DNA from 3 places in the Kluyvera sichuanensis genome. Region 1 is predicted to be linked to each of the others. Evidence: predicted binding sites of a transcription regulator. Region 1 holds the regulator's gene; each other region holds the start of a gene.

The links. The regulator CRP, encoded in region 1, controls carbon source genes, mostly activating them, when cyclic AMP is high. The targets are predictions, from matches to a motif close to ATGTGANNNNNNTCACAT.
Region 2: a site for CRP is predicted at 3,517-3,534, ahead of AB2B48_RS06285 (sugar transporter). Genes of this name have one in related genera too.
Region 3: a site for CRP is predicted at 1,547-1,564, ahead of AB2B48_RS00855 (PTS mannitol transporter subunit IICBA). Genes of this name have one in related genera too.

Annotation. Positions count from the first base shown of each region.
Region 1 covers NZ_CP162271.1:3,292,540-3,298,666, reverse strand. The annotation lists gene AB2B48_RS15995 (bifunctional acetylornithine/succinyldiaminopimelate transaminase) at 1-101, shown strand, start outside; gene AB2B48_RS15990 (YccS/YhfK family putative transporter) at 94-2,169, opposite strand; gene crp (cAMP-activated global transcriptional regulator CRP) at 2,224-2,856, opposite strand; gene AB2B48_RS15980 (OsmC family protein) at 3,161-3,565, shown strand; gene AB2B48_RS15975 (phosphoribulokinase) at 3,662-4,525, opposite strand; gene AB2B48_RS15970 (YheU family protein) at 4,591-4,809, opposite strand; gene AB2B48_RS15965 (hydrolase) at 4,806-5,828, opposite strand; gene mdcA (malonate decarboxylase subunit alpha) at 6,077-6,127, shown strand, end outside.
Region 2 covers NZ_CP162271.1:1,261,421-1,267,547, forward strand. The annotation lists gene AB2B48_RS06260 (YhcH/YjgK/YiaL family protein) at 1-383, shown strand, start outside; gene AB2B48_RS06265 (SLC13 family permease) at 398-1,678, shown strand; gene AB2B48_RS06270 (DUF1778 domain-containing protein) at 1,857-2,123, shown strand; gene AB2B48_RS06275 (GNAT family N-acetyltransferase) at 2,111-2,596, shown strand; gene AB2B48_RS06280 (PhzF family phenazine biosynthesis protein) at 2,621-3,409, opposite strand; gene AB2B48_RS06285 (sugar transporter) at 3,611-4,810, shown strand; gene AB2B48_RS06290 (MarC family NAAT transporter) at 4,890-5,558, opposite strand; gene marR (multiple antibiotic resistance transcriptional regulator MarR) at 5,788-6,127, shown strand, end outside.
Region 3 covers NZ_CP162271.1:169,829-175,955, reverse strand. The annotation lists gene bioA (adenosylmethionine--8-amino-7-oxononanoate transaminase) at 1-696, shown strand, start outside; gene AB2B48_RS00860 (kinase inhibitor) at 767-1,243, shown strand; gene AB2B48_RS00855 (PTS mannitol transporter subunit IICBA) at 1,704-3,689, shown strand; gene AB2B48_RS00850 (mannitol-1-phosphate 5-dehydrogenase) at 3,744-4,898, shown strand; gene AB2B48_RS00845 (MltR family transcriptional regulator) at 4,960-5,622, shown strand; gene AB2B48_RS00840 (putative acyl-CoA thioester hydrolase) at 5,830-6,127, shown strand, end outside.

The sequences.
Region 1 (6,127 bases):
CGGATGTGATGCGCTTTGCGCCATCGCTGGTGGTGGAAGAGGCGGATATCGACGAAGGGATGCAGCGCTTCGCTCAGGCGGTCGCTAAAATCGTTAGCTAGCCCGTCGTTTTAACCAGCCGCCATGACGGGGGCGCTGTCGCCAGGCCACCGACGAGATGGTGTGCATGGTGCTCAGATGCCCCAGAATACGCTGAAGATGCTGTTCCATGGTGCTTAACGGCCCGTGGGACAGCGCGTCCGGCGACTCCATAATATTCACTTCACCGCTACTTCCCGCCTCATCGTACTCCAGACGCTGCTGACAGCGCTGAAGGGCAACCTCACAGGATTCCAGATACTGCTGCGCCAGATCCGGCGTCAGCATATTGTGCTCGCGCGCCAGCGTGGTCATGGCATTAATGTGCTCGACGATAAACTGACTATGGGTGACCCACAGCTTCATATCTGCCAGATAACGCGAGTTGAAGCCCGGCTCCTGCATGGCCTGATTCAGCGTGTTGAAGAGCGTGTTGTGTGCCTGGTTGACGCGCATCCGCTGGTAGGCAAGCTTCGGTGCCTGCGGGTCGGGGCTTAAGATGAGACGAATGGCCTCCTGGTCTGCCTCCAGCGCCGCCTGAGCGTTTTGCCGCAGCTGGCCGCTTTGCCACTGTGGCCAGAGCCAGATCATGCCGCCAAAGGCAATCAGGCAGCCGATGATGGTGTCGATAAAGCGGGCGACGATGAACTGCTCGCCGTTCAGCGTCAGAATCTGCAGGGTATACACGGCAGTGATAGTAAAGCCAACGGTGGCCCAGCCGTAGTGGCGACGGATGATCAGGTAACTCCCCAGCGTGACGATAAGCATGCCTGTCAGCGCCAGCCCTTCCGGCGCATGGAAGTGCAGGACGACGGCGGCAATCACCAGCCCCGCCAGCGTGCCCGCCGCGCGGTGGAATATACGTACGCGGGTTGCGCCGTAGCCGTTCTGCGTGACCAGCAGCACCGTCATCAGGATCCAGTAAGGCTTCGGTAGGTGCAGCGCTGCGCCCATCAGGCTGGCGATGCTCAGCATCACGCTGAGCCGGGCGGCGTTGCGCAGGGCCGGGGATTTCAGCGACAGGTAGTTTTTAAGCGCCGGGAATAGCGGCAGGCGGCGCTGTTTATCGGCCATCAGGTCACGCGGGTAGAGCGGTCGCTGGGAGCGCAGCACGCGGGCGATACGGCTGAAGTGCCAGGCGCAGAACTGGCCGACCGGGTTATCCGGATGCTGGTCGGCAATTTTTTCCAGCGCGCCGATCTGCTTATCCATATTGAAGCGAGTCGGGTAGCGGTGATAGAGAATATCGTCTGCCAGTACCCTCAGGCGTGCCGCGACGGTCTGGGCGTTCCAGCGGATCACCGCTTCGGCGTGGCTGCGTTCAACCAGCTTTTGTACCTCTTCCGGTTGGTGCAGGCTGACGGAGATATGCTCCTGTAAATCGAGCCCCACCTGGAAGGCGCGCAGCAGGCGCTTGTAGTCGTTGTGCTGGTTAGCCGCAAGCATGTGCAACTGCTGATAGCATTGGGAAATCAGATCCACCACTTTCTGCTGGCGAGTCAGCAGCGGCGGCAGCGCGGTGCTCGGGTCGGTGTGCTGGGTCAGCAGGCTATATTTAGCCTCGCAGTATTCGGCAAGCTGGCGATAGAGCAGGCTCAGCGATTCCCGCAGCGGCTGTTCGCGCCACATCCAGAACCACCACCAGTTAAACAGCCCGTACCAGAGCGTGCCCAGCGCGTAGAGCAGCAATGGCTCCCAGATGGGCATATTACCCGCCAGGCTTAGGGTAAAGATGGAAGCAATCAGCGAGGCAGGCAGCAGCCGCCCGTGCAGCGCGCTGATTTCCGCCGTGACGCCCAGCAGCAGCGCCAGCCCGGTGAGAATCAACGGTAGGGAAATGTCGTGTTCCAGCAGCAGCTGTACGGCAAGGCTACAGCCAGCAAACAGGCAGCCGCCAATAATCAGGCGCTTAAAAAAGCGTTTATGCGGCGTGTCGAGGCCAGCGATATTGCAGCAGGCGGGCACTAAGGAGAACAGCAGACCTTGCTGGAGGTGGCCGAGAAGCAGCCCGATGGCAACCGGCAGGCATAACACCAGCGTTTGCCGCAGTGCATAGTTGACTTCCGGGTGGTAAATCAGCCTGCGCCACATAGGGGGAAAACAAAAATGGCGTATTGCTTTCACAATACGCCATTTTGGGCCGGATTAGCGGGTACCGTAAACGACAATGGTTTTGCCGTGCGCGGAGATCAGGTTCTGATCTTCCAGCATTTTCAGAATACGGCCCACGGTTTCACGGGAGCAGCCAACGATCTGACCGATTTCCTGACGGGTGATTTTAATCTGCATACCGTCTGGGTGGGTCATCGCATCAGGCTGTTTTGCCAGGTTCAGCAGGGTCTGTGCGATACGACCGGTAACGTCCAGGAAGGCCAGGTTACCGACTTTTTCGGAAGTGACCTGCAGACGACGCGCCATCTGAGAAGAGAGACGCATCAGAATGTCCGGGTTAACCTGGATCAGCTGACGGAATTTTTTATAAGAGATTTCAGCAACTTCACAAGCGGTTTTTGCTCGTACCCATGCGCTGCGTTCCTGGCCTTCTTCGAACAGACCCAGCTCGCCGATAAAATCGCCCTGGTTGAGGTAAGAGAGGATCATCTCTTTGCCTTCTTCGTCCTTGATGAGTACAGCCACGGAGCCTTTTACGATGTAATACAGCGTCTCTGCTTTTTCACCCTGGTGAATCAGCGTGCTCTTCGATGGGTACTTATGAATATGGCAATGAGACAAGAACCATTCGAGAGTAGGGTCTGTTTGCGGTTTGCCAAGCACCATGCGCGGTTATCCTCTGTTATAAGCTCTTCCCAGCGGCAAAAACATTGCAGCCACTGGTTGCAATAGTATCCTTCCCGTTACCTGGGAAGTCGGCTGTCGAATAGGGTCGCAGCCTGTAATGTGATGTCCTCTGCATACATGCAGTACGTTTATGTATTACCGTAGCATCCTGACTGTTTTAGCATAGCTTTTGCCGTGTGTCTCCTGGTGTCTCGCTTCAGCATGACGTCGATCGCCTTCCATTGCGAGAATTGTTATGTGCGCGTAATCTGAGAAGAAAATTGCAACCTGGGAGTTAAATATTATGCAAGCGCGTGTGAAATGGGTTGAGGGGTTAACCTTCCTCGGTGAGTCAGCTTCAGGCCACCAAATTTTGATGGACGGTAACTCTGGCGATAAAGCGCCAAGCCCGATGGAAGTGGTGCTGATGGCCGCCGGCGGTTGCAGCGCGATTGACGTGGTCTCCATCCTGCAAAAAGGTCGCAATGACGTGACCGACTGCGAAGTGAAGCTCACCTCCGAGCGTCGTGAAGAAGCCCCGCGTCTGTTTACGCACATCAACCTGCACTTTATCGTCACCGGTAAAGCGTTGAAGGATGCGGCGGTATCGCGTGCGGTCGATCTCTCTGCTGAGAAATACTGCTCGGTTGCGCTGATGCTCGAAAAAGCGGTGAACATCACTCACTCTTACGAAGTGATTGAAGGCTGATTACATGCCAGACGTAGCCCGGCCGAACGTAGTAACGCCGGGGCCATTCCCGGCGTCGGTGCTCGCGCGCCTCGTCCGGGCTACCTGGTCTTGATGCTAGTTCCGACCTTCCATCAGACGCTGCACCAGCGGCGTCATGATTAATTCCATCGCCAGCCCCATCTTCCCACCGGGAACGACCAGCGTATTCATATGCGAGATAAATGAACCCTGCAACATGGCCAGTAGCCACGGGTAGTCGATGTGGTCGAGATTACGGAAGTGAATCACCACGAAACTCTCGTCCAGCGACGGAATGCTTTTGGCCGCAAATGGGTTAGAGGTGTCGACCGTCGGCACGCGCTGGAAGTTGATATGAGTGCGGGAGAACTGCGGGGTAATGAAGTTGATGTAGTCTTCCATCGACCGCACCACCGAATCCATCACTGCCTCACGAGAGTGACCGCGCTCGCTGGTGTCGCGGATCATCTTCTGAATCCACTCCAGGTTAACAATCGGTACCACGCCGACCAACAGATCAACATGGCGAGCCACATCGTGCTGCGGGGTAACGACGCCACCGTGCAGTCCTTCATAGAACAGCACATCGGTCGGTTCCGGCAGCGGCTGCCACGGCGTAAACGTACCGGGCACCTGGTTCCACGGCACCGCCTCGTCGTAGGTATGCAGGTATTTACGCGATTTCCCTTGCCCGTTCAGGCCGTAGTCGCGAAAGGTCTGTTCCAGCAGGCCAAAGTCGTTGGCATCCGGGCCGAAGTAGCTGATATGGCGGCCAAGGTCACGGGCCTTGCGGATAGCCATATCCATTTCCGGACGGGTATAGCGGTGAAAGCTGTCGCCTTCGACTTCCGCCGCGCGCAGGTTGAGCTGAGCAAAGATTTTACGAAACGCGAGGCTGGTGGTGGTGGTTCCTGCTCCGCTGGAGCCGGTAACGGCAATGACCGGATGTTTGGCAGACATGCGAATAACTCCCTGAACAGACGACAACGGAAGCGGGTAAAACGCTCCCTATCGTTAGAGTATAGTTAACCGCGAAATTGGTTACGGGGCATGATGTTGACGGTCTCGTGAAGCTCAGACCAGACCAGCACCGCTTCGCCTGTTTGTAGCTGGTGTTTGACGTCGGCGACCTTTTGCGCAAGTGAACGTTCATATTCACCATAATCAGTGCCTTCGCGCAAGACAAAGCTTTCAATCAGATTATCCAGCGTCTCCGGGTCGATATCCTGCCAGGGAATCATCATGCTTTTGCTCCTAGCCACGGCATCAGCCAGTCGGGGATGCGTTTTTCCAGCCACATTTCCGGGTGACGCAGGGTACCGCCGATAAACCCGACATGGCCGCCGTACTCAGTAAGCTGGTAGACGACGTTATCCGGCAACTCTTCCTGGGCAGGAATAGAGTGATGGTCCATAAACGGATCGTCTTTTGAGTGGATGATCAGCGTCGGCTTGGTGATTTTGCTTAAGATCGGCATCGCACTACATTGACGGTAGTAATCGATCGCGTCGGCGAAGCCGTGGATCTTCGAGGTGATCGAATCGTCGAACTCGCGGATGCGGCGCATGCTTTTCAGCTGACGCAGATCCACCGGCAGCGAGCCGGGATAGGCTTTAAGCTTACGGGCGGCGTTGCCTTTCAGCAGGTTCAGTAGGTAGCGCTGATAGACTCGCGAGAAGCCTTTATCCATATGGTAGCTGCAGGCTTCCAGCATAAATGGCGCGGAGACAATCACTGCCGCATCTATCGGCACGTCATCACCTTCTTTGGCCAGCAGGCAGGCCAGCATATTGCCGCCAAGCGAGTACCCGACCGCCGCCGTTGGTGCTTTACCATATTCACGCTGCAGCCAGTTCAGGAACCAGGTACCGTCTTCCGTTTCACCTGAGTGATAAATCCGGTTCAGGCGGTTCGGCTCACCGCTGCAGCCGCGAAAATGCATCACCACGCCCAGCCAGCCCTGTTCTTTCGCCGCGTTAATCAGGCCATGCGCGTACGGGCTGTGTAGGCTGCCCTCCAGACCATGAAACACCACCAGACGAGGCTTATGCAGCGCACCCGCCGGGTCTTCACTCCACGCTAAATCGACGAAGTCGCCGTCCGGCAACTCAAGGCGTTGCCAGTGCGGGGTGAATTGCAGTTTTCGACGAAGCAGCCGCGGCAGCATGGTCTGAAGATGACGGTTGCTGATACCGCGCATGGGGACGAAGTCCGCGCTGCTGGAGGTGTCGATACTGAGATCGTGGTGGGTTGTTTCAGTCATAACTCGGCGATGTTTACCTGGAATCTGCGCCTACTATACCGTCACTTTGCCATCGTGTTTATGAAAATGAGGCATCGGTAGTCGTTTTTATCCCGCCAGGATCTGATCTTAATCACAAATTGTTACTTCAATTATTACTCTCAGGCTAATGATTCTTTCCTACGCTTAATTGATGACTTTCTCGCCAGGGTGCACAATCTTTTCAGTGTTAAGCAATCAAAATGATTAGCTGAATCAGGAGGTTAATAATGTTATCTGGGCAAACACCAGCACGCGTCTGGAACACACGTCGCACCGAA
Region 2 (6,127 bases), 2.0 Mb from region 1:
AGGCTTTGATCGCGCGGGAAGATGGGCGATGGCAGCCGGTAAACGGCTCATGGTTTTGCACCATCGGTAACGCGCAGACGCAATCCGCCGACCAACGTCACACGGAGTATCACCGGGAGTGGGCCGATATACAGGTGATGCTGTCGGGGCGCGAGTTAATTCACGCTAGCGTGCAGGATGTCGGGAAGCTTGACGATGAAGAGCGCAAACCGGACCTGTTTATCACCCACAGCGCTACGCCAGGCGTCGCCATTACGCTGCAAACGGGAGATTTCGCTCTTTTTATGCCGGGAGAACCGCACCAGGCACTTTGTCTGGTCGATTCACCTGCCACCGTGCGAAAGGCCGTCTTTAAAGTCCCTCGCGACATGCTGGATGCCTAAAAAGGAGCTAAAAAATGACCACGGAAATGATTCTGTCGCTTGGAATACTCATCCTGATGATCGTGCTGATCATGACGGACAAACTTCCTTTTGGCGCGCCGCCTTTACTTGCCTGCCTGCTGTTAGTCGTCTGCAAGGTTTCCACCATTCAACAAGCCTTTGCCGGGTTTGTGAATTCCACCGTCATTATGCTGGCGGGTTTTATGGTCGTGATGGCAGGATTACAAAAAACCCGGCTGATTAGCAGTATCAAAACGGCAATGATGGTGCATCTCAACCGGGGCGGCTATAAAAGCTATATTCTGCTGCTGATGATCGTCATGCTTGGCGCAAGCCTGGCGGGTACTGGGGCGACGGGGTATTACGTCCTGATTCTCTCGCTTATCGCCTCACTGCCTTATAGCCAAAAGCTCCCCACCTCGAAACTGGTGATGCCGTTAGGCTTTGCGACTAACCACCCGCTGATCCCGATCAACGTCGCGCTGCTTTTCGGCGTCACCGTCTCCGTACTGCAGGCGTCGGGAATTAACCAGGAAATTTCGATGATGAAATTCGCCCTGGTGAACCTGGTGATGTCCGCAGCCTATTTTGCCTGGAGCCTGATTGCATACCGATTTTTGCCCAATCATCCGATTGCCGACGCGGCAGATGAAAGTGCAGCGGCGCTGGAAGATGAGGCATCGACCCTCCCCGCATGGAAAGAGAAATGCACCGTGGGGGCGTTCTTCTTCAGCGTAATTGGCATGATGCTGATGAGCACCTTGGGTGATATTGCCTATATTGCACCCGGCTTAGCAGGCGCGTTTCTGCTCTTTATTGGCGTACTCGACTTTAAAGAGGTCCGTGACCACATGGGCGCGCCGGTGATCATCATGACCGCCTGCGTCATTGGGGTCGCCGATGCGCTTGCCGGTACCGGGGTGACGGCGATGATTGGTAATGCCGTTGCTGGCGTGCTGGGCACCAGCGTTTCGCCATTCATTTTCATTCTTATCCTGGCCTTGCTGACCAGCACCTGCGCGACCTTTACCGGGTCAACCATCGGCTCGATTTTTATCTTTGGGCCCATCGGCATCGCGGCCTGCACCGGGCTAGGGCTAAACCCAACGGCGGCGGCCATTGCGATCACGATATCCGGCTGGAACGGTGGCTATATGCCGATTGACGGTATGCCAGCCATGATAATGGGCATGGGGAAATATAAAATGTCGGAGTTTTGGCTCTTCACGATTCCGATGTACCTGATTCGCATTCTGGCGCTGTGCGCGGGCGCCATCTTTATCTTCCCGGTATAGCGATTTAGTGAAGCAAGAGCCCGGTGCATTGCACCCATTTAGTGGGACTCTCAAATCAGAGAGTCCCATATCCAGACGTAATTAGGGTTGCTGCCTATAACGAGAACTTGATGTATAGCGTTTGCTATACATCGTCATTGTGCTACTCTGTAAAGCAAATGCTATACGGAGGTGTTTCATGAAATCAGATGTTCAACTCAACCTTAGGGCCAAAGAATCCCAGCGAGCACTTATTGATGCTGCTGCGGATATCCTTCACAAATCACGTACAGATTTCATTCTGGAAATGGCCTGTAAGGCTGCCGAAGATGTTATTCTCGACCGCCGCGTCTTCAATTTTAACGATGAGCAATACGCAGAGTTCATCGATATGATTGATGCACCGGTCACCGCTGATCCCGTTATCGAAAAACTGCTGGCAAGGAAACCGCAGTGGGACGTGTAACAGCACCAGAACCTTTATCCACCTTTCACCAGACCGCAGAGTTTGTCAGCGGTGAAGCCGTGCTTGATGACTGGTTAAAGCAAAGGGGCGTCAAAAATCAGGCTCTCGGAGCGGCCAGAACGTTTGTGGTTTGTAAGAAGGATACGAAACAAATAGCCGGCTTTTATTCTCTGGCCACCGGGAGCGTCAACCATACAGAAGCGACAGGCAGCCTTCGGCGTAACATGCCAGATCCCATTCCTGTCATTATACTTGCCCGTCTGGCTGTCGATGTCTCGTTCCGTGGAAATGGGCTTGGTGCTGATTTACTGCATGACGCAGTGCTTCGTTGCTATCGGGTAGCCGAGAATATTGGTGTTCGTGCAATTATGGTTCACGCGCTTACGGAAGAAGCCAAAAACTTCTATATTCATCATGGCTTCAAACCATCACAAACTCAGCAGCGGACATTGTTCCTGAAACTTCCTCAATAGGAGGTGAAGACCAATGAGGCTAGCTTAATCCAGCAGCACTTTCCCTTGTAAATAAGTTCTCGCCACCCCGCTCATCAATACCCGCTCACCCACCCATTCACAGCGTACATCCCCACCGCGCGCGGATACCTGACGCGCCAGCATTCGGGTTTTACCGAGCTTTTCGCCCCAGTACGGAATTAACATGGTGTGTGCGGAGCCGGTGACCGGGTCTTCCCATACCGCTTCACCCGGTGAGAAGAAGCGGCTAACAAAATCATAATCACCGTCGCCCGCAGCGGTGACGGACACTTTATGTTCACCGGGGATCATGGCGCTGATATTGGGTTTCAGCGCTTCAACCTGCTGCCGGTTTTCCAGCTCAATCACCCAGGCGCGGCCTTTGCGGGCATTCAGGTAGTGGGTAATACCCAGCGCATGCAGCATGTCCGCAGGAGGCGTGGCGTTCTGGGTGGCACCAGCAGGGAAATCCAGCGTGAGCCATTCGTCGCGGCGCGAGACGGTTAAGCGGCCGGACAAGGTGTCGAAATGGACGCGTTCATCAGGGTAATGAAGGTGCTGAAACACCACGTGAGCGCTGGCAAGCGTCGCGTGGCCACAGAGGTTAACTTCATTTTGGGTGGTAAACCAGCGCAGGGCAAAACCACCGTGCTGCTTAACAATAAACGCCGTTTCCGATTGATTATGCTGACGGGCCATTTTCAACAACGTCTCATCGGGCAACCAGTCGTCAAGCAGACAAACCGCCGCCGCGTTACCACCGAAAGCATGGTCGCTGAAGGCATCAACCATATAAAAATCAATCTCGTGCATGCGGATCCCCTGAATCATATGTGCGAGATAGCAAACTGACATAAAAAATGAATACCGGCAACTCGCTTTCTGGCGCTAAAAAGTGACACCGTCACACAATTATAAAAATGAGAGGTTAATCACAAAATAATTGTATTTGTCGCAAAAATCGCTTTAAGATCGCTTATCTGTTCCTTTCTTTAACGCTCCCGGTGCATTTTTATGACAACAAACACGGTCTCTCGTCGGATCGCGTGGCTTCGGGTAGTCACGCTGGCTATCGCTGCTTTTATCTTCAATACCACTGAATTCGTCCCGGTTGGGCTGCTCTCCGACATCGCCAGCAGTTTTGGCATGCAGACAGCGCAGGTCGGGATCATGCTGACCATCTACGCCTGGGTGGTCGCGCTGATGTCGCTGCCGTTTATGCTGCTGACCAGCCAGATGGAACGGCGTAAATTGCTGATCGGGCTTTTTATTCTGTTCATTGCCAGCCACGTGCTGTCGTTCCTCGCGTGGAACTTCACCGTACTGGTGATAAGCCGAATCGGAATTGCTTTTGCCCATGCGGTGTTCTGGTCAATTACCGCCTCTCTGGCGATTCGTATGGCACCTGCCGGTAAGCGCGCACAAGCGCTGAGCCTGATTGCGACCGGCACGGCGTTGGCAATGGTCTTCGGCATTCCGATTGGTCGTATCGTGGGGCAATACTTCGGCTGGCGAACCACCTTCTTCGCCATCGGCGTGGGTGCGCTCATCACCATGCTGGCGCTGATTAAGCTGCTGCCTAAGCTGCCGAGTGAACATTCCGGTTCGCTGAAAAGCCTGCCGGTGCTGTTCCGTCGTCCGGCGCTGATGAGCATCTATCTGCTGACCGTGGTGGTGGTGACCGCCCATTACACCGCCTACAGCTATATTGAACCCTTTGTGCAGACGGTGGCTGGGCTGAGCGGCAACTTTGCCACCATTCTGCTGCTGGTGCTGGGCGGCGCGGGGATTATCGGTAGCATTATCTTCAGTAAGCTCGGCAATAAACATTCGTCAGGGTTGATCAACGGTGCCATTGGCCTGCTGCTGGTCTGCCTGCTGTTGCTGCTTCCCGCCGCGCAGGATGCCACTCACCTCGCCGTGCTCAGCATCTTCTGGGGTATTGCCATTATGGTGATCGGTCTGGGAATGCAGGTGAAAGTGCTGGCGCTGGCGCCGGATGCCACCGACGTAGCAATGTCGCTGTTCTCCGGGATTTTCAATATCGGGATTGGTGCCGGGGCGCTGCTGGGTAGCCAGATAAGCACCCATCTGTCGATGTCATCTATCGGCTATGTGGGTGCGGCACCGGCGCTGGCGGCGCTTGTCTGGTCGGTGATGATTTTCCGCCGCTGGCCATCGGCATCGTTAGAGGAACAGGCGCATCAGCATTGATGTGCTTCCCGGCGTCGCTGCGCTTGGCCGGGCTACGTTCAGATTGGTAGCCCGGCCGAGCGCAGCGACGCCGGGAACCTTACGCGTGATAGGTCGTAATAATTTCCAGCACGCCGTTAATAATAAACTGCACGCCCATACACACCAGCAGGAAGCCCATCAGACGGGAAATCGCTTCAATCCCCCCTTTCCCGACCAGACGCATAATCGCCCCTGAGCTACGTAAGCATCCCCACAAGATAATGCCCACCAGCGCAAAGATAATCGGCGGCGCGACCAGAATCACCCAGTCAGGGAAATTCGCCCCGTGCTTAACCGTCGATGCAGAACTGATGATCATCGCAATCGTCCCTGGGCCTGCGGTGCTAGGCATGGCAAGCGGGACAAAGGCGATGTTCGCCGTCGGTTCGTCTTCCAGTTCTTCTGATTTGCTGCGCGCTTCCGGCGAGTCATGCGCCTTCTGCTGCGGGAACAGCATGCGGAAACCGATAAAGGCCACGATCAGCCCACCGGCAATACGCAGCCCAGGTATTGATATACCGAATGTATTCATCACCACCTGGCCCGCATAATAGGCCACCATCATGATAGCGAAGACGTACACCGAGGCCATCAGCGACTGCCGGTTACGCTCTGCGTTGTTCATATTGCCGGAGAGCCCAAGGAACAGCGCCACGGTCGTTAAAGGGTTAGCCAGCGGCAGCAATACCACCAGCCCAAGCCCTATTGCCTGAATAAGTTCCTTCATAAGCGTCCCAAAATCCTGTCTGTTTAACGAAAAATAACATGCTGTACACCAGGCCATTCCTCACCAGCGCAGCATATCTGGCTTCGGGCAGGTTAAGTACAGGATATCCTATTTGTGGCTGTCTGAACCGTTTTAGCAATTCGTGGCATCACTCAATCCATTCAGTTGACTTATGATTGCGTGAGAAATAATATCCACCGCAACTAAAGTACTTGCCAGGGCAACCATTGTGAACAGCACAAGCAATCTCTTCAATGAAATGATTCCACTTGGGCACCTGATTCACATGGTTAACCAGAAAAAAGATCGCTTACTCAACGAGCATTTATCGCCAGAAGAGATTACCGCCTCGCAATTCAGAGTGCTTTGCTCTATCCGTTGCCAGGGCAGTATCACCCCCGTGGAGTTGAAAAAGACCCTTTCGGTGGATCTGGGCGCGCTCACCCGCATGCTTGATCGTTTGTTGTGTCGGGGCTGGATAGCCCGGTTACCCAATCCAAATGACAAACGTGGGGTATTGATTCAGCTGACGCCAGAAGGCGCAGCCATTTGTGAACAATGCCACCTGC
Region 3 (6,127 bases), 2.0 Mb from region 1:
GCTGCGCATCGCCACGAGATTGCCGCCGTTATTCTTGAGCCTGTGGTTCAGGGCGCGGGCGGCATGCGGATGTACCATCCGGAGTGGCTCAAACGAATTCGTAAGATGTGCGATCGCGAAGGGATCCTGCTGATTGCCGATGAAATTGCCACCGGCTTTGGCCGTACCGGCAAGCTCTTTGCCTGCGATCATGCGGGCATCAGCGCCGATATTCTGTGTCTCGGAAAAGCGCTAACCGGCGGTACCATGACCCTCTCCGCCGCGATCACCACCCGTGAGGTTGCCGAGACCATCAGCAACGGTGAAGCGGGCTGCTTTATGCACGGCCCGACCTTTATGGGCAACCCGCTGGCCTGCGCCGTCGCCACTGAAAGCCTGGCGCTGCTGGAGAGCGGCGAGTGGCAAACGCAGGTGGCGGCAATTGAACGTCAGCTCAAGCGCGAACTCGCTCCGGCCGCCGACGCACCGCTGGTCGCCGATGTCCGCGTGCTGGGGGCCATTGGCGTCGTCGAGACGCGCTATCCGGTGAACCCGGCTCTGCTCCAGCGCTTCTTCGTCGAACAAGGGGTGTGGATCCGTCCGTTTGACCGCCTGATTTATCTGATGCCACCGTACCCTATTACGCCGCAGCAGCTGACGCGTCTGACGCGGGCGATATGTCTCGCGGTTGAGCAGGAAACATTTTTTATCCAATAAGCTGCGGTAATCTCCCCACGTTACCGCTACACTCCTTTGTTAATCAGTTGATTAACAAAGGAGGCAGTTGATGAAATTAGTCAGCCACGACCTGCGTGACGGTGAAAAGCTCCCTCATCGCCAGGTGTTCAACGGCATGGGCTACGATGGCGAAAACCTTTCTCCCCATCTGGCCTGGGAAGACGTTCCTGCGGGCACCAAAAGCTTTGTCGTAACCTGCTACGATCCGGATGCCCCAACCGGCTCCGGTTGGTGGCACTGGATCGTTGCCAATATTCCAGCCGACACCCGTGAACTGCCAACCGGTGCAGGCTCTGGTCTGGTCGGGTTACCGGCAGGCGCCCTGCAAACCCGTACCGACTTCGGTAAAGCGGGCTACGGCGGCGCGGCACCGCCAAAAGGCGAAACCCACCGTTATATCTTCACCGTCCATGCGATGGACGTTGAGAGCATTGACGTTGATGAAGGCGCCAGCGGCGCGATGGTCGGCTTCAACGTGCACTTCCATAGCCTCGGCAGCGCATCCATCACCGCTCTGTTCAGCTAATCGCCCCCTAATCCATTCACGCCCTGCCTGGGAAACCTCGCAGGGCTTTTTTGTCGCTGATGGCGGAGCGCTGTAATTTTCTAACGTAAACGCCTGTGCATAACAGGAAAGCGCAGGAGTGTGAGGGGAATGTAAATTTATCTTGTGAATTTGATCACAATTTAAAAACAAACACGCCAATAAAAAAGGTGATTTAAATCACAAAAAACAGGGCAGGAAAGGACATAATTTCGCTTTGTAGCCAACTTACAGCCACTTTATGTGACAACGATCACCAAAAGTGACCTGTTGATAGGGTGGTGAGAGTGATCAAGATCACAAACACCCCTCGGGGTACGCGAGACGAAAACGCCGTGATAGAGTCGATTTTGCATACTGAACGACTGGATGGTTTTTGGCGAAACCATCACAACTATGACGACGCGCAGCATCTAAGACGCGCACCACGAGGGGTGTTTTTATGTTATCACCAGATATCAAGGTCAAGGTACAGAATTTTGGCCGCTTCCTCAGCAATATGGTGATGCCCAATATTGGCGCATTCATTGCCTGGGGTTTGATTACTGCACTGTTTATTCCCACCGGATGGCTCCCTAACGAGACGTTAGCCAAACTGGTCGGCCCGATGATCACCTATCTGCTGCCGCTGTTAATCGGTTATACCGGCGGCCGTCTTATCGGCGGCGAGCGCGGCGGCGTGGTCGGTGCCATTACTACCATGGGTGTTATCGTTGGCGCCGATATGCCAATGTTTATGGGCGCAATGATTGCTGGTCCACTGGGCGGCTGGGCAATTAAACGCTTCGACCGCTGGGTTGACGGCAAAATCAAAAGCGGCTTTGAGATGCTGGTGAACAACTTCTCAGCCGGTATCATCGGCATGCTGTTGGCGATGCTCGCCTTCCTGGCGATTGGCCCGATGGTTGAGTTGCTCTCTAAAGCGCTGGCAACCGGCGTTAACGTCATGGTGCAGAACAACCTGCTGCCGTTGACCTCTATCTTTGTTGAACCGGCAAAAATTCTGTTCCTCAACAATGCGATTAACCACGGTATCTTCTCACCGCTGGGCATTCAGCAGGCCACCGAAACCGGTAAATCTATCTTCTTCCTGATTGAAGCGAACCCAGGCCCAGGCCTCGGCGTGCTGCTGGCGTACATGTTCTTTGGTAAAGGCAGCGCCAAGCAGTCTGCAGGCGGTGCGGCGATTATTCACTTCTTCGGCGGTATCCACGAAATCTACTTCCCGTACGTGCTGATGAACCCACGTCTGCTGCTGGCGGTGATTCTGGGCGGCATGACCGGCGTCTTTACCCTGACGCTGTTCAACGCTGGCCTGGTCTCCCCGGCTTCTCCTGGCTCTATCTTTGCCGTGCTGCTGATGACGCCGAAGGCTTCTATTATTGGCGTGGTGCTGTCAATTCTGGCCTCAACGCTGGTCTCTTTCCTGACCGCCTCCATGTTGCTGAAACGCGTTCGCGTTGGCGATGAAGAGAGCAACGGTCTGGCCGAAGCCACCCGTCGCATGCAGAGCCTGAAGCAGCAGTCTAAATCCGGCGGTAAATCCTCCGGCGAACTGCCGCAGCCAGCGATGCGTAGCGAAACGCTCGACCTGTCTAAAGATCTGCACCACGTGCGTAAAATCATCGTGGCGTGCGATGCGGGTATGGGCTCCAGCGCACTGGGCGCAGGCGTGCTGCGTAAAAAGGTGAAAGATGCGGGCCTGACCCACATTTCGGTGAGCAACTGCGCCATTAACAGCCTGCCTGACGACGTTGACCTGGTGATTACCCATCAGGACTTAACCGAACGCGCCATGCGCTTTGCGCCACAGGCGATGCACATGTCGCTCTCCAACTTCCTTGATAGCGGCCTGTATACCGACCTGACCACCCGTCTGCTGGCAGCTAAACTGCCTGCCGCCGCGAACGATGGCCGTCTCATTAACCAGACGATTATCGCGGCGAACGATGACGCTTTTGACGGCACCGAGCGCGATGAGAATCTGTTTAAGCTCAGCGCGGACAACATTTTCCTCAACCTGACCGCTGAAAATAAGGCTCAGGCTATCCGCTTTGCCGGTGAGATGCTGGTCTCCGGCGGCTACGTTGAGCCGGACTATGTGGATGCCATGCTGGCGCGTGAAGCGCTGACCACCACTTACCTGGGAGAATCCATCGCGGTGCCGCACGGTACCGTAGAAGCCAAAGACCGCGTGCTGCGCACCGGGATTGTCATTTGCCAGTACCCAGAAGGCGTTCGATTCGGCGATGAGCCGGACGATATTGCCCGCCTGGTTATCGGCATTGCCGCCCGCAACAACGAGCACGTACAGGTTATCGCCCGCTTAGCAAACGCCCTGGATGATAAAGACGTGATTGAGCGTCTGACGCAAACCAGCAGCGTGCAGGAAATTCTACAAATCCTGTCCGGCGAACAAGCAGCATAAGGCTTCAGGGGCGAGCCGCCCCTGACATGGAAAGTTTTTCTCGAGGTCAGATTTATGAAAGCGATTCATTTTGGTGCAGGGAATATTGGTCGGGGATTTATCGGTAAATTGCTGGCCGATGCCCAGGCAGAGTTAACCTTTGCCGACGTTAACCAGCCGCTGGTCGATCAGTTGGCGCATCAGCAGCACTATCAGGTCAACGTGGTGGGTGAAAATGCCCGCATCGAGCAGGTTAACCGCGTCAGCGCTATCCACAGCAACAGCCCGGATGCCATCCAGCAGATTGCTGAAGCCGACATCATCACCACCGCCGTGGGCCCACAGGTATTGAGCAAAATCGCCAGTACGCTGGCGCAGGGACTGATTGCCCGCCATGACAACGGTAATCATCAACCGATGAATATCATCGCCTGCGAGAATATGGTGCGCGGCACCAGCCAGCTCAAACAGCACGTGCTGCAGGCGATGCCCGCCGAGCTGCACGGCTGGGTGGAAGAACATATTGGATTCGTCGATTCTGCGGTAGACCGTATCGTACCGCCGGGTTCGGCGGCGAACGACGATCCGTTGGACGTGACCGTGGAAACCTTTAGCGAGTGGATTGTCGACAGCACGCAGTTCAAAGGCGCACTGCCGGAAATCGCCGGTATGGAGTCCACCAGCAATCTGATGGCCTATATCGAGCGTAAGCTGTTTACCCTCAATACCGGTCACGCCATCACCGCTTATCTTGGTCAACTGGCCGGGCATAAAACGATTCGCGATGCCATTCTGGACCCGGCCATTCGCGATGTGGTGAAAGGCGCGATGGTGGAGAGCGGCGATGTGCTGATCAAACGCTACGGCTTTAACCCTGAGCAGCATGCGGCCTATATCGAGAAGATCCTGACTCGCTTTGAAAACCCGTACCTGCATGACGACGTGGAGCGCGTGGGCCGTCAGCCGCTGCGCAAGCTCAGCGAAGGCGACCGTCTGATCAAGCCATTGCGCGGCACGCTGGAATACGGCCTGCCTCATAACAACCTGGTGATGGGCATTGCGGCAGCGTTAAGCTATCGCAGCGGCGATGACCCGCAGGCGCAAGAAATGGCGAGCCTGCTGCGCGATAATGGCGTCGCCCACACCGTCACCCAGGTCTGCGGCCTGCAGGACCAGCCAACGCTTGTCGCCCAGATAGCGAATGTGTATAACGCCATGCAACGGAAATAATGTTGTTGCCCATAGGGTTGGAGCTGCTGCCGGGACAGCAGCTCCAGAATAAGAAGGTAAGATGAAACAAAATCGACTGCGTTTGACGACGCAACCAGAGATACAAGGACATCATCCGAAGGAGCCGACGCCGCTAAAGCCGCGCCCTTCGGTCAATGAAACCACCATGATGGCGACAATGGACGAATCTGACCTTTATAAAAACCAGGCCGCAGAGAACCGCGTGCTGGAAAAGCTCAACGCGCGCCAGACGCTCAGCGGTTTTATTCAGACCGCCGTCTTGCTGCTGGCTGAAGCGGTCGATCAGCTGATTCTTCAGGCTTTTCGTAAAGACGATTATGCCGTTAAGTACGCCGTCGAACCGCTGCTCGAAGGTAGCGGCCCATTAGCGAATCTGTCGGTCCGTCTCAAGCTCATTTACGCACTCGGCGTGATCAGCCGCGATGAATATGAAGACGTGGAGCTGCTGGTAGCGCTAAACAACGAGCTGGAGCAGGAGAAGACCGTTTACAGCTTTACCGATGATGAAGTCCTCGGCCCGATTAGCATGCTGCACAGCATGACGGCGTTGCCGCCCCCTCCAACGCTGCATATGCCGGAGGATGTGGTGGATGATGCGCTAAGAACCATGCAGGAGCAGCGCTATCAGCAAATGGTGCGGTCGGCGCTGGTATTAAGCATTACCGATTTAATTACCCGTCTGGCCCACAAAAAAGCGTTCTAGCAGGACGATGGCGCATCCATTGTCTCTACGAACGCCCCTGACAAATGGCGGTCATCTCCGCCAGAGACCTCCCCTTTCCTTCCATCACGGTAAGTCGGCAAAAAAACAGGCGATTTTTTTGCCAGCACATCTTCCCGTTTCGCTCAACTTAGTATAAAAAGGCTGCTTTTACGGGATTCACATTCACTTAAATTAGCCTGGAGCAACATGAACACTTTCTCGGTTTCTCGTCTGGCGCTGGCATTGGCTTTTGGCGTGACACTGACGGCTTGCAGCTCAACCCCAGCGGATCAACGTCCTTCTGACCAGGCAGCCCCTGGTACGGCCTCTCGTCCGGTGCTGTCAGCTGATGAAGCGCAGAACTTTGTCGCCGCGCGTTATTTCTCATCGCTTGATCCTAACGCTGCCGCCTGGTCTCCGTCTTCCATCGCCGTTCCGGCCAAAGCAGACTTCGTAGTAGGTCCTGCGGGTACGCAGGGCGTTACCCACACCACCATTCAGGCTG